One region of the Mammaliicoccus vitulinus genome, then DNA from elsewhere that is predicted to be linked to it. Evidence: predicted binding sites of a transcription regulator. Region 1 holds the regulator's gene; each other region holds the start of a gene.

Region 1 (5,148 bases):
TGCTGCGCACGAGGAATCACCAGGTGAAACAGTTGAATTAGAAGGTAAATTATATAAAGAGTATTTTGGTAGTGCGTCTGAGTTCCAAAAAGGTGAACGTAAAAACGTAGAAGGTAAAAAAATGTTTGTAGAACATAAAGGCTCATTAAAAGATACTTTAGTTGAAATAGAACAGGATTTACAAAGTTCGATTTCATATGCAGGTGGAAAAGACTTACATTCTATTACAAAAGTTGACTACGTAATTGTACGAAATTCAATCTTTAATGGTGACCGTGACTAAATATAGGTGAGGTGACGACTTGAAAAAAGTATTTTACTTATTTTTATTGTTATTGTTTGTAACATTGATCAAGCCTGTCCCTGATTCAGATTTGTCTAGACAAATTCAACAAAGAGTATTAACCGTTCAACAGGGATTACTACACGAACAAACAGCTGAAAAAGTTGAACTTAAAACACCAAATGACCAAGAGTTTGCGATTAATAATATTCAAATCAATCAAACAAAAAGTGAAGTTGAAAAGAAACTTGGCAAACCAAAGCGTATAACCGCTAATGAGTATAACGAGAAATGGCATGTATATCATAATGATTACCATGAATTTGTAATGGTAAGTTATGATAATGACAAAGTAACAGGTTTATATACGAACCAAGACTTAATAACATCCCAAAAAGGGATCACAAGTAAAATGAACAAGGAAAAAGTTCGTTCTATACTTGGTGAACCAGAAAAAGAAATTCAAAAAGAAAAAGTGAAGCTCATTCAAAATGATGAAGATTACGATGTTTTCAAATTTGATAACATCTATACAACCGTTTTTTATGATAAACATGAGAATAATCAAATTAAAGGTATAATGCAAATAGCATCATCAACTGAAGATAAACGAACGAACCAATATCATGCAGGATCTGATGATTATAAAAATGCATTAGAATTACAAAACTTTGATCTTATAAATGCTGAGCGTGTTCAATTTGGCTTACCGACATTATCTTATAATGAAAATGTAAGTCAAACTGCAAGAAAGCATAGTCAAGATATGGTTGATAACGATTATTTTGATCATACTAATAAACAAGGTTTATCTCCATTTGATAGATTAGATAATGATGGCTTTGACTATATTACTGCTGGTGAAAACTTAGCATATGGTCAAATAAGTAGTATTTATGCACATCATGGTCTTATGAATTCACTGGGACACAGAAAGAACATTTTAAATAAAGATTATAAAGAGTTAGGTGTAGGTGTTGATATAGGCGAAGATTTACAGCCTTATTGGACGGAAAACTACATCACACAACAATAAGAAGAGAGATAGATAAATATTCTATCTGAGCAACTTTGATATAATTGTATCGAGATAAGTCATATTTCATATTTCCTTAAATGTTTAACACATGTTGTTTCTAATAATTTGATTGGTGGAATAACATATAAAGGGGAAGTTTTACATGGAAAGTAAAGAAATAAAGCATAAAGATTTAGATGTATTAGAACGTATTAAAGAATTATTAAATAAAAAAGATGTTTCATAAATATATGACATTAGTAATAAGAACTCGATAAAGGGAATATGAAAAAAAGGAGATGCGATTGCATCTCCTTTTTTATATGGTTACATTTCTCTAAATAATCCTACGACTTTACCTAATACTGTTACGTTATCTAAATAAATAGGTTCCATTGTATTATTTTCAGGTTGTAGTCTATATCTTGTTTCTTCTTTATAGAAGCGTTTAACAGTTGCTTCATCATCGTCAGTCATGGCAACGATAATATCTCCATTCTCTGCAATGGATTGACTGCGAACAATTACTTTATCACCATCAAGTATGCCAGCTTCAATCATACTATCTCCAATAACATCTAAAATAAAGATATTGCTATTATGAGTAGAAGTGAAATGAGCAGGTAATGGGAAGTACTCTTCAACGTTCTCAACAGCTGTAATTGGAATACCTGCTGTAACTTTACCTATAACCGGAACATGGATAGTATTCTCTTGGTTAATGTTTTCACCAGTTGTTTCGATTATTTCGATTGCACGAGGTTTAGTTGGGTCACGTTTGATATATCCCTTTTCCTCTAATCTAGATAGATGACCATGTACTGTAGAACTTGATGCTAAGCCAACCGCTAAACCAATTTCACGTACACTAGGTGGATAACCTTTCGTATGTACTATATGTTTGATGAATTGATATATTTCAGATTGACGTTTAGTTAATTCTTTCATAGTCGCACGCTCCCAATAAATTATTTAACCATATTATAGCACATACGTTTCCTTCGAACAAACATTTGTTCGTATTTTTATTGACTACGAACAGTTGTTCTGTTATCATAAAAATACAAACAAACGTTCTAGGGGGAATTGATTATGACAATTACAGTTAAGAAGACAATATTAGTATATGTGGCAGTATTCTTAATGACTCTATTAATAGGATATTTATATTTAGCTCAGTCAAATGATATCTATACAACAGAACAGACGTACGAGATGACAGATCATCAAATTAAACAACACGAACATAAACAACCTAATCATTTATCTGATTCAAATACAATAGTAGGGTCTATAGATTAATTATAAAACACGAGTAAATCCATTTGGATTTACTCGTGTTTTTTGGTATCTTTTATGTATGTAGAAAGTGGGGATAAAATGTTAGAAAAAACTAAAATAGATAGAATTAATGAACTCGCTAATAAAAAAAAGACAGAAGGTTTGTCAGAGACAGAAGCTAAAGAACAAACTAAATTGCGAGCAGAGTATTTACAAGCTTTTAGAGGAAACTTCAAAAGCACTATAGAAAATACTAAAGTAATAGATCCAGAAGGAAATGACGTAACACCTGAAAAAGTAAAAGAAATTCAAAAAAATAATAATATTAGGAAATAAATATAAATTAAGAGATAATAATTAATTTTCTAATTTTTTTCATGTATAATGAAAAGGGATTACAAGAATAAAGGAGACTACATTTATGTTTAATGAAAAAGATCAACTTGCAGTAGATTCAATTCGTGCTTTGAGTATAGATGCTATTGAAGCAGCAAATTCAGGACACCCTGGTTTACCAATGGGTGCAGCACCTATGGCATATACTTTATGGACTAAGCATTTAAATTTTAATCCTCAGTCTAAAAACTATTTTAATAGAGACCGTTTTGTTCTATCTGCAGGACATGGTTCAGCGTTATTATATAGTTTATTACATGTTTCAGGTAGTTTAGAACTTGAAGAAGTGAAAAACTTTAGACAATGGGATTCAAAAACACCTGGACATCCAGAGTTTAATCATACTGATGGCGTTGAAGTTACAACTGGACCATTAGGACAAGGTTTTGCTATGAGTGTTGGTATGGCAATGGCTGAAAAACATTTAGCAGGTAAATTTAATAAAGAAAATTATGATGTAGTAGACCATTACACTTATGTATTAGCAAGTGATGGCGATTTAATGGAAGGTGTTTCTCACGAAGCCGCTTCATTAGCTGGTCATTTGAAACTTGATAAATTAATCACGCTATATGATTCTAATGATATTTCATTAGATGGTGATTTAAATAAAGCATTCTCTGAAAATGTTAAAGAAAGATTCACTTCATATGGTTGGAGTTATATCTTAGTAGAAGATGGCAATGACCTTGAAGCTATTGATAAAGCCATCACTGAAGCAAAAACTTTAGAAGGTCCAACGATGATCGAAATCAAAACAGTTATAGGTTACGGTTCTCCTAATAAAGCTGGTACAAATGGTGTTCACGGTAATCCACTTGGAGAAGAAGAACGTGAATTAGCATTGAAAGCATACGGCTTAGATCCTTCTAAACGCTTTAATGTACCACAAGAAGTCTATGATGTATTTAGCGAAACAATGTTAACACGTGCTAACGAAGATGAATCAGCTTGGGATAAATTAGTTGAAGAATATACAAAAGCATATCCTGAATTAGGTGAAGCATTTAAACAAGCTATCTCTAATGAATTACCAGCTGATTATGCTAAAGAATTACCAGTTTATGATGCTGGCAATAGTAGTGCTACCCGTGCAGATTCAGGAGAAGTGATTCAAGCCTTAAGTAAATCAGTTCCTGCATTCTTTGGTGGTTCAGCTGACTTAGCATCATCAAACAAATCAAATGTTAAAGACGAAGCAGACTTTGACAGCGAAACACCAGAAGGACGTAACATTTGGTTCGGTGTTCGTGAATTCGGAATGGCAGCAGCAGTTAATGGTATGACTGTACACGGTGGTGTTAAACCTTATGGTGCAACATTCTTCGTATTCAGTGACTACTTGAAACCAGCAGTTCGTCTTTCAGCAATCATGGGCATACCATCAACATTCGTATTTACTCATGATTCAATCGCTGTAGGTGAAGATGGTCCAACTCATGAACCAGTAGAACAATTAGCTGGTTTAAGAGCAATTCCAAACTTAAATGTTATTCGTCCAGCTGATGGTAACGAAACAAGAGTAGCATGGAAAGTTGCGTTAGAATCTAAATCAACACCAACAGCATTAGTTTTAACAAGACAAAACTTAACTGCTTTAGATGTTGAAGAATCAGTATTAGAAGAAGGAGTTCGTAAAGGCGGATATGTTGTATATCGTTCAGAAATCGAACCTGAATACTTATTGCTAGCTTCTGGTTCAGAAGTATCTTTAGCTGTAGATGCAGCAAGAGATATCGAAGCACAAGGTAAAGGGGTACAAGTTGTATCATTACCTAACTGGAATGCTTTCGATCAACAAGATGCTGCGTATAAAGAATCAGTACTACCATCTTCAATTACGAAACGTGTCGCTATAGAAATGGCTTCATCTCTAGGTTGGCATAAATATGTAGGTCTTGAAGGTAAAGTTATTGGCATTGATACATTCGGTGCAAGTGCTCCTGGTGACCTAGTCGTAGAAAAATACGGATTCACTAAAGAAAACGTATTAAATCAAGTATTAAGCTTCTAATTATTTAACAAAAGCCTCATCCAAGAAATTTGGCTGAGGCTTTTTTATTTTAAACATCAAGTTTCGTCTTGATAAAATGTAATGAATTTAGTAAACTTTTAAAGGATACAGAAAGTGGGTGAAATAATGGCAACATGGTTAGCTATATTATTAATC
Region 2 (5,148 bases), 360 kb from region 1:
TAACAAGTTTTGCTAATTCTTCTTTTTCAGCTAAGAAGTTTTTTTGTTTTTGTTCATATGCTAGAACTTCATCATCTGTAGGGTTAATAATTACATCACCAGATAATCCATCGATGATAAGACCATCACCGTGTTTAACGCGGTCAGTAATGTCTTTTGTACCTACTACAGCTGGAATTTCTAATGAACGGCTCATAATCGCTGAGTGTGAAGTTCTTCCACCAATATTTGTAGCAAAACCTTTAACAAATTCTTTGTTAAGTTGAGCTGTATCAGATGGTGTTAAATCTTCTCCAACAATAATAACGCTTTCATTGATCATACTAGGATTCGGTAATTCCACTCCTAATATATGTGCCAAAATACGTTTAGAAACGTCACGAATATCTGCCGCGCGTTCTTTCATGTATTCATTATCCATATTTTCAAAAATCGTAATGAAATTTGTTGATACTTCATTTAATGCAGTTGGCGCATTGACTTTATTATTGCGAATATTATCTTCAATCGGATTTAATAACTCTGGATCTTCTAACACTAATAAGTGCGCATCAAAAATCGCAGCTTTATCAGCTCCAAGTTGTTTCTCAGCATTATTACGAATTTGAGTTAATTCAACTTTAGATTGATTAACAGCTGCTTTGAACTTTTCAACTTCGCCATCTACATCGCTGATATTATCGCTAGAAAAAGATAAGTCAGGCTCGACTAATAAGTATGCTTTACTAATAGCCACACCATCAGATGCAGCTATACCTTTTAATAATTCAGACATTATTTAGTTAATCCTTCTTTAGATAATACTTCAGTGATTGCTTCAATTGCTTCTTTCTCATCACTACCCTCAGCGTAGATAGTAATTTCAGCATCTTTACCAACACCAAGGCTCATTACACCCATAATAGATTTTAAGTTTACTTTTTTAGCATTATATTCTAATTGTACATCTGAATCAAATTTAGATGCAGTTTGAACTAACATAGTTGCTGGTCGTGCATGAATACCCGTTTCGTCAATTATTACGTAAGAATTTTGTTCCATATTTATTATCTCCTTCTGATTCCTATATTTAATTTGTATAAAATCAAATTTTATCTATACGATTAAAGAATATCAAAAAAACACTTACAATTCAATCAAATTACATAAGTATGCAATTATTTGAGTCAATTCTGCCTTAATTAGGAAGCTTCATATATTCAACTGCTATTTGTGTCCCAACCATTGCGTTGTGTTCAATGAGTTTAATATTCGTATCTAATGATCTACCCTCAGACTGCTTAACAATTTCACCTAACAGATATGGCGTTGAATCTTTGCCATGTATACCTTCTTCTTCAGCTTTTGCTAATGCTTTATCAATAATATTATTTATAAATGTAGGCTCTAATTGATCTTCTTCAGGAACCGGATTGGCAATCACAATACCAGAATCTAAACCTAAATCCCAGTGCACCTCTGCTAATTGTGCTATCGTTTCAACGTCATCCATTCTAGTATTTAATTTAAGCCCACTTTTTCTTGTAAAAAATGCAGGAAGTTCATCTGTTTGATAGCCTACAACTGGTACACCTTTAGTTTCTAAATATTCTAATGTTTTTTCTAAATCAAGGATTGATTTTGCACCAGCACAAATGACAGCTACATTTGTTTTAGAAAGTTCTTCTAAATCGGCTGAAATATCCATTGTATCCTCTGCACCTTTATGAACACCGCCGATACCGCCTGTAACGAAGAACTTAATATCTGCTAATTGTGCACAAATCATTGTGGAAGCTACTGTAGTTGCACCAATTCTTTGAGTTGCTATAATTTCTGCTATATCTCTTCTTGAAACTTTAGCAACATTTTCAGCACTTGCTAATAACTCTAATTCTTGATCATTTAATCCAATTTTGATTTCTCCATTAATAATAGCGATAGTTGCAGGCACACCGCCGTTATCTCTTACAATTTGTTCTACGTTTTTTGCCATTTGTACATTTTGTGGATATGGCATACCATGTGAAATAATTGTAGATTCTAAAGCAACAATTGCTTTGCCTTCCTGTTTAGCATTTTCCACTTCTTCTGAGAATTGAATATAGCTTTTCATTATAACGCCTCCATGTCTTTTATAAGTTGTTTTCTGTCTAAATCTTGTCTAACGGTATAAGATATTTGTATTGTCTTAGAAGCATTAGCTTTAGCTAAATCAATAATTTGTCGTATATCATATGAATTTAACCATCCATAAATTAAACCTGACGTAAATGCATCTCCGGCACCTGTCACATCGACAACATGCTCAATTGCTTTAACTTTAAACTGCCGTTTTCCTTCTATGCCATCATAAAATATTTTTTCTTTACCTGATGTAACAATGATATTGGTAACGCCTAATGATTTAATGTCATTGATAAATTTTAGTAAATATTCTTCTGACTCTGCCTCTTTGCCTACAAAGGATTCAACTTCATCTTTATTTAAAATCAGCCAATCTACAGCATGTAAATTATTTGGCAGACGATTCATTTTTGGTCCTGAAACTGCAATTAATACCAATTTAATTTGTTTTTTCTCAGCATAAGCACACAAGAACTCAATCGTTTCTTTTGGGCAGTTCAAATCTGCAATAATACACTTTGCTTTATTTAATAAATAAGTATTTTTGATCATAAACTCTGGCGTGATTTTGTCATATACTAACATATCTGCGAGTCCCATCGTCATGTTTCCATTTTGGTCTAACAATGCTGTATAACTTCCCGTAGCCTCACTAGATATTTTTTCAACATAATCTACATTCATAAATGGTGATGATAAATCTGCAATATGTTGCCATTCTGCATCATTTCCAGACGTTGTTAATAACAGGACATCCTCTCCTATTCTTCCTAAGTTCTCTGCAACATTCCTAGCAACACCACCAATAGATAATTCTGAAGTAACAGGATTAGAGGTGCCTTCTATTAATTTATCGGTAATGTGAAATTTTCTATCAATATTTGCACCACCTATACACACAATAGGATTTTGTTCATTCAAAACATATGCTTTCCCTTGCACATATTCTTTCTTAACCAACCCCGATATGATATTTGCTACAGCTGGTCTTGATAATCCAACTTCTTCTGATAATTCTTGTTGTGATATAAATGGATTCTCTTTAATTAAATTAAGTATAATCTTTTCATTTTTATTCAAACCACTCACCTCACAAACAAATGTTTACATTTTAAACTTTAGTTTACACATCATACTATAAAGCGCTTTCATAAATAATGCAAATATTAAAATAATTCAAATAAAAAAAGTTAGTATCAAGATTAATTCCTGATACTAACTTTTTAAAATTTATTCACTTATAAAGTCTTGAATGACTGTTTCACATTTCTTAATGTGATCCTCACCCATTTTTTTCATTAAATAATAACTAATAGATCCAGCAACAGCTTGACCTACAAGTGGTATCCATCTAGATTGTTTAGCCGCTTCACGTTTAACTACAGATTTAAAGAATACTTTTACCATAGCATTTGTAACTTTTTGTCCAATAAATTGGCTACCTTTCATAGCGGCAGATGTTAGCACTTTTTGTTTTAAGTCATCTTGCATTTTATTCACTTGCTTATGGCTTAATCCATAAATTTTGTTAATATCTTCAATGATATCGCTCATTAGCTTGATGTCCATACCAACACCTAATCCAGGTATTGGAACAACATTTGCTGCAGATGACATTAATGATTTTTTATGAATTAAGTCTTTAGCTCTTTTTCTACGATTTAATAACTCATCTTGCGTTACTGGTAATTCAGAACGCTTTTTAATTTCTTCTATGCCTAATGCTTTATTTCCGGCTTTATTAGTAATTTTATTAAATATACCCATTATTTCCATTCTCCTCACAGTTCATTAATATTCAATAATTAGAATACTAATATATACCCGTATGAGGAATTTTTAACCATTTATTTGTACAAACACTACTTTTAAATACTTGCTAGGTTTGTAATGTGGATGGCTCTTAAAGTCTTTAGGTAATCCCATAACATCCAGAATAGTATAGTCTACATCTAAAGCATCTAAAGTTTGATTAATCATTTTCTTAAATGCTTTTTGAGGGAATGCACTAGAATTCGTACTTAATATTAAAGTACCTTGTTCATTTAAAAGTTCCAATGATCCTTCTATTAATTCCGGATAGTCCTTCTGTACGCTAAACGTTTTTTTCTTGTTACGAGCAAAGCTTGGAGGATCAACGACTACTACGTCATAACTTAAACCGTGACGTAAAGCGTATTTGAAATAATCAAACACATCCATGATGAAAATATGATTATTATTTAAATCCACAGTGTTTAATCCAAAATTAGCTTCAGTTAGCGATCTAGCTCTATTTGCTAAATCCACACTCGTTGTAGAGTTAGCATTTGCACTTGCTGCAACAGAAAAAGCGCCCGTATAACTGAATAAGTTAAGTACATCTTTATCTTGGCTATAATGATCTCTTAATTTTTTTCTTACATCTTTTTGATCTAAGAAAATTCCAGTCATCGGTCCATCATCTAAATCAATATTGTAGAATAAATGATTTTCTTCTATTACATATGGGAAACCAGGTGCTTTTCCGTCAACAAAGTCAGAAGCAGTTTCCATACCTTTAAATCTTCTTTTTTCAAAAATAGATTTATATTCAAATACTTCTTTAATTGCAGGTAATAATCTGTCTTTCAAACGATAGATTCCAACAGAATACCATTGAATTAATAAATGTCCGTCATAATTATCAATTGTTAATCCGCCAATACCATCACCTTCAGCATTAAAAATTCTGTATGCATTGATGCCATTAACACGATCATAATATTCTCTTTCATTTTTAGCTGTAGTAAATAAATCTACAAAAAATTGGTGGTCTATCTTTTCAGTTGATTCTAGTGATAATACCCAACCGATACCTTTATTTTGTTCACCATAATAAGCAGTAGCAATAAATCTTTTACCAGAATCTACAAGCGCTACTAATTCACCTTCATCTGTGTTAGGCATATCAAATATGTCATCTTTTTCAACTAGAGGGTAACCTCTTAAATATTTATCTTCTTTACCTCTTTTAAGCATTAACTGTTTCATTATTTTTTGGCCATCCTTTCGAAATGTCTC
Region 3 (5,148 bases), 640 kb from region 1:
CGTTTCACATGTTTTTTCGACCATGTATTTTTGCATAACTTCTCTAACGTACTCAGATGGTGAATCATGATAACGTCGTTCAATGTTATTTAATACACCTTCAAACGCCATCGTTCTTTTACGTTTCGTTTTAACGCCATAATCTTGATTAAATTCAAACTCAATTTCATCTTCATGTCCACGTAATACAATATTCTTTTCTTTTTTTGTTAATTTATTAAATGGTTTATCCATATCAATTTTAAAATGTTCACAAGCTTGTTTTAATAAAGTTGGATAATAATTTGAACTGATTGGTTGCCAAGGTAAAATAGCACCATCATTTAAACTTAATGTTTTATCTGGTACAACTAAATCAACATCAACAGTTAATTTCATGCCGAGACCATCACAAGATGGACATGCGCCAAATGGGCTATTAAATGAAAACATTCTAGGTTCTAATTGATCAACTGAAAACCCACAAATAGGACAAGCATGATGTTCAGAAAATTTAATTTCATCACCATCAATAATATCCGCTACAGCATTACCTTCAGCTAATTCCAAAGCTGTTTGTAACGAATCTGCTAATCTCGCTTCTATTCCAGGTTTAATCACAAGTCTATCTATTACAACATCGATTGAGTGGTTTTGATTTTTATTTAAATCTGGTACATCATCCACATCTAAAATATCGCCATCAACTTTTAATCTTGCATAACCTTTTTTAGCGATATCTTCGATTAATTTTTTATGCGTGCCTTTACGTCCAGAAATAATTGGAGACAGAATTTGTAATTTTGTTCTATCTTCTAATTCCATAACTTGATCGACCATTTGTTGCACAGTTTGTGATTTAATTTCAATACCATGGTTTGGACAAATTGGTCTACCTACTCTTGCATATAATAATCTCAAATAATCATAAATTTCTGTAACCGTCGCTACAGTTGATCTAGGATTTTTACTTGTTGTCTTTTGATCTATTGATATCGCTGGAGAAAGGCCTTCAATTAAATCTACATCTGGTTTATCCATTTGACCTAAAAATTGTCTAGCATATGCACTTAATGATTCAACATATCGTCTTTGACCTTCAGCATAAATTGTATCAAACGCTAATGATGATTTCCCTGATCCTGATAAACCTGTCATCACAACAAGTTGATCTTTTGGTATTTCTATATCTATATCTTTTAAATTATGTGCTCTTGCACCTTTTACGATGATGGATTTGTTTTTCATCTCAGTCACCTTTCTGCTTTTAGTTCAAATAATATATCTCTTAATTCAGATGCACGCTCGAAATCTAAATCTTTCGCAGCACCTTTCATTTCTTTTTCTATCCGCTCGATTGTCTTTTCTCTTTCTTTTTTCGTAAGCTTCTTCGGCGCTTTTTTCTTATCTTTATCGTTTACTTCATCTGTTTCTACAGTAGCTGATATGACATCTCTAATTTTTTTATTAATTGTTTGTGGTGTAATATTATTTTCTTCGTTATAAGCTTTTTGGGTTACACGTCTTCTACTTGTTTCATCTATTGCCGTTCTCATAGAATCTGTAATTCTATCTGCATACATAATAACTTTACCTTTATCATTACGTGCTGCACGTCCAATCGTTTGGATAAGCGCACGCTCTGACCTTAAGAATCCTTCTTTATCAGCATCTAAAATTGTGACAAGCGATACTTCTGGTATATCTAAACCTTCACGTAGTAAATTAATACCAACTAATACATCGTAAACGCCCATTCTTAAATCCCTTATAATTTCTATACGTTCTAACGTTTTAATTTCAGAATGTAAGTAATTTACTTTAATGCCCGCTTCTTTTAAATAAGTCGTTAAATCTTCACTCATTTTCTTCGTTAATGTAGTGATTAACACACGCTCATTACTTTCTACTCTTTCGTTAATTTGAGCCATTAAATCATCGATTTGATTTTCACTCGGTCTAACTTCTATTACAGGATCTAATAATCCAGTTGGTCGTATAATTTGTTCCACCATTTCATCAGTATGTTCAATTTCATACGGACCTGGTGTGGCAGACACATAAACAAGTTGTTTAGTCTTCTTATCAAATTCTTCAAATTTAAGTGGTCTATTGTCTAAAGCACTTGGTAATCTAAATCCATGTTCAACCAAAACATTTTTTCTAGCTTGGTCACCATTATACATACCTCTTATTTGAGGAATCGTAACATGTGATTCATCAATCATTACGAGCCAATCATCACCAAAATAATCTAATAACGTATATGGTGTGGAGCCTTTAGGACGTAACGTTAAATGAACTGAATAGTTCTCAATTCCCGAACAGAATCCCATTTCTCGCATCATTTCTAAGTCATAATTTGTTCTTTGTTCTAATCTTTGAGCTTCTAATAACTTATTATCTTTTCTAAGTTCTTCTAAACGTTCTTTAAGCTCTTTCTCAATACGTTCAATAGCTTCTTTCATCTTTTCTTCACGTGTTACGAAGTGAGAAGCTGGATAAAATAGAAAATGTTCTCTTTCAGCTATCACTTCACCCGTTAAATAGTTCACTTCTCTAATTCGGTCAATTTCGTCTCCGAAAAATTCAACTCTCACACACAATTCATCTCGTGATGCTGGGAAAATTTCAACTACATCGCCTCTTACTCTGAAAGTACCACGTCTAAAATCAATATCATTTCTCGAATATTGGTTGTCGACAAGCTTTCTTAATAGTTCGTTACGTTCCATTTCCATACCTACACGCGTGCTTACGACTAAGTCTTTATATTCTTCCGGATTACCTAAACCATATATACAACTGACACTTGCGATTACAATAACATCATCTCGTTCAAACAATGCACTCGTAGCAGAATGTCGCAGTTTATCTATTTCATCATTAATGGATGCATCTTTTTCAATAAATGTATCTGTTTGAGGAACATATGCTTCTGGTTGATAATAATCATAATAACTTACAAAATATTCAACTCTGTTTTCAGGAAAATACTCTTTAAACTCACTATACAATTGACCTGCTAATGTTTTATTATGCGCAATGATAAGGGTAGGCTTTCCTACTTGTTTAATAACATTACTCATTGTGAACGTTTTACCTGTTCCTGTTGCACCAAGTAGCGTTTGGTGTCTCTTACCATCCTTTATACCTTTAACGAGAGATTTAATAGCTTCGGGCTGATCTCCTTGAGGTGAATAGTCTGAATGTATTTTAAAAGGAAAATGTTGCATAGAAACCTCCTTAAATTCTGTAATATATAAATATATTTTATCAAAAAATCGTAAAAATGACCAAACATTTGTTCGTTTTATGACTTTTTAAATACAAATAAGAGGAAAAATCATAATGATTTATCCTCTTATCTATCTTGATTCAATTTTATCTACTTTAAGGGTGTCCACTATATAATATCCGACCACTAAACTGACAACATCTAGCATAATGATAACTTCATTATTAAAAAAGCCTTTATATACTGAAACGCCAATTATAATACTGGATACGAGTAAGCCTACCCATTTGTTTTGAGCAATTTGCGTGAAAATAATAACCATTAAACAAGGGAGAAACAAAGCAAGAATCGGCCAAATCATTCAACTCACTAACTCCTTTTTGTTTCACGTTTCTCAAGAATCGTCATTGTTATTTCTCTTAATTCCGAACGTGGAATAAATTTTTCTTGCAACATATCAGGAATAATATGCTGTATAAAATCTTGTACAGATGACAAATGATCAAATTGCATAATCGTTTCTAATGAACTTTCATATATTTCAAAGAATAAAGGTTCTGGATTTCTTTTTTGTATTTCACCAAAAGATTCATAAAGCAGATCAATTTTGTCTGCAACACTAAGTATTTGTCCTTCTATACTATCATCTTTGCCTTCTTGCAGTCTATGTCTATATATGTCTTGATACTGCTCTGGAAATTCTTCTGTTATAAATTTATCTATCATTTCTTCTTCAACTTGAGAGAATAGTTTTTTGATTTCATAAGAGGCATATTTAACAGGTGTTTTAATATCTCCAGTGAATATTTCAGGATAGTCATGATTCAACGCTTTTTCGTAAACAAGTTTCCAGTCTATTTCTTGACCATTTTGTTCTTCAACTGTTGCTAAATATTGCGCAATTTTTGTTACTTTAAAAGAGTGCGCTGCAACGTTATGATCTTGATATTTAAATTTTCCTGGACATCTTACTAATTTTTCTAAATCAGATAAACTTTTAAAATATTGATGTACCCCCATTAATTCTCCTCCTTAACTTGTGTAACTAAGTTGTTCAGTGTCTTTTCAGATAATTCACCTAAATACACTTTTTTTATTTCGCCATTTTTGTCTACAAATAATGTTGTAGGAATATTGTAAGTTTTAAACTTTTTAAGAAAATCATCTTGTGCAACGTAAATGCTATAATTCACATTAACGTCATGAATTAATTGTTCAGCTGGTTTACGTTTATCTTTAACGTTTAAACCAACTAACTCGACACCATTTTCTTTGTTTTTTGCATATTTTACAAGTTCAGGCATTTCTCGTTTGCAAGGATCACACCAAGAAGCGAACAAATTAATAACTGTTATATCATTTTTAGACGTAACTTCTTGTAAATTTGTAGATTCTTCGGTCGCAAACGTCTTAACGGTTTCATCATTTACATTTAATCCTGTAGCAGGATGACTATTTTGAAATGATTGCTTTCCTTGTTGTTCTTTAAATTGATCTTTAGTTTGAAACTTATTAATATCTATTACTTTATATACACTAAAACCAACTATGCTTATTAAAAATAGTACTAATATGATTTTTAACCCTTTTTTCATGTTTTCAAACCTCTATACACTCATTTACGTTTATTATATCAACTATAGAAATAAAAAAAAGCAAATAGTTAAAATTCTTACTTAGAATTAACTACTTGCTTACTTGTTTGTTTATTAAAAACTAGTGAATATAATTATATGCTCCTGCTGCTGATGCTGAAATCGTACGTGATGAAACAACACCAACACCTTGATAATTCATTTCAGAAACTTGAATTGATCCATCAGAGTTTACTCTATCAACATATGCTACATGACCATATCCGCCAGCAGTTGATTGTAAAATAGCACCTGCAGATGGGCTATTATTTACTGTGTAACCTGATTGAGCTGCTG

What was found. Region 1 encodes LexA, which represses DNA repair genes until DNA is damaged. Its sites were predicted from a motif close to CGAACATATGTTCG; they were not measured.
Region 2: the regulator LexA is predicted to act here: its motif matches at 3,200-3,213, upstream of PYW35_RS09190 (carbohydrate kinase).
Region 3: the regulator LexA is predicted to act here: its motif matches at 3,277-3,290, upstream of uvrB (excinuclease ABC subunit UvrB).

Annotation. Positions count from the first base shown of each region.
Region 1 is NZ_CP118974.1:1,449,854-1,455,001, reverse strand. Features, by position in the region: gene guaC (GMP reductase) at 1-283, shown strand, start outside; gene PYW35_RS07310 (CAP domain-containing protein) at 303-1,319, shown strand; gene lexA (transcriptional repressor LexA) at 1,629-2,249, opposite strand; gene sosA (DNA damage-induced cell division inhibitor SosA) at 2,394-2,603, shown strand; gene PYW35_RS07295 (DUF896 domain-containing protein) at 2,682-2,918, shown strand; gene tkt (transketolase) at 3,004-4,992, shown strand; gene PYW35_RS07285 (YneF family protein) at 5,119-5,148, shown strand, end outside.
Region 2 is NZ_CP118974.1:1,814,508-1,819,655, forward strand. Features, by position in the region: gene ptsP (phosphoenolpyruvate--protein phosphotransferase) at 1-775, opposite strand, end outside; gene PYW35_RS09180 (phosphocarrier protein HPr) at 775-1,041, opposite strand; gene PYW35_RS09185 (pseudouridine-5'-phosphate glycosidase) at 1,178-2,095, opposite strand; gene PYW35_RS09190 (carbohydrate kinase) at 2,095-3,186, opposite strand; gene PYW35_RS09195 (hypothetical protein) at 3,337-3,873, opposite strand; gene PYW35_RS09200 (class I SAM-dependent rRNA methyltransferase) at 3,946-5,118, opposite strand.
Region 3 is NZ_CP118974.1:2,093,384-2,098,531, forward strand. Features, by position in the region: gene uvrA (excinuclease ABC subunit UvrA) at 1-1,227, opposite strand, end outside; gene uvrB (excinuclease ABC subunit UvrB) at 1,233-3,215, opposite strand; gene PYW35_RS10515 (DUF2198 family protein) at 3,348-3,578, opposite strand; gene PYW35_RS10520 (HD domain-containing protein) at 3,587-4,237, opposite strand; gene PYW35_RS10525 (TlpA family protein disulfide reductase) at 4,237-4,812, opposite strand; gene PYW35_RS10530 (LysM peptidoglycan-binding domain-containing protein) at 4,934-5,148, opposite strand, start outside.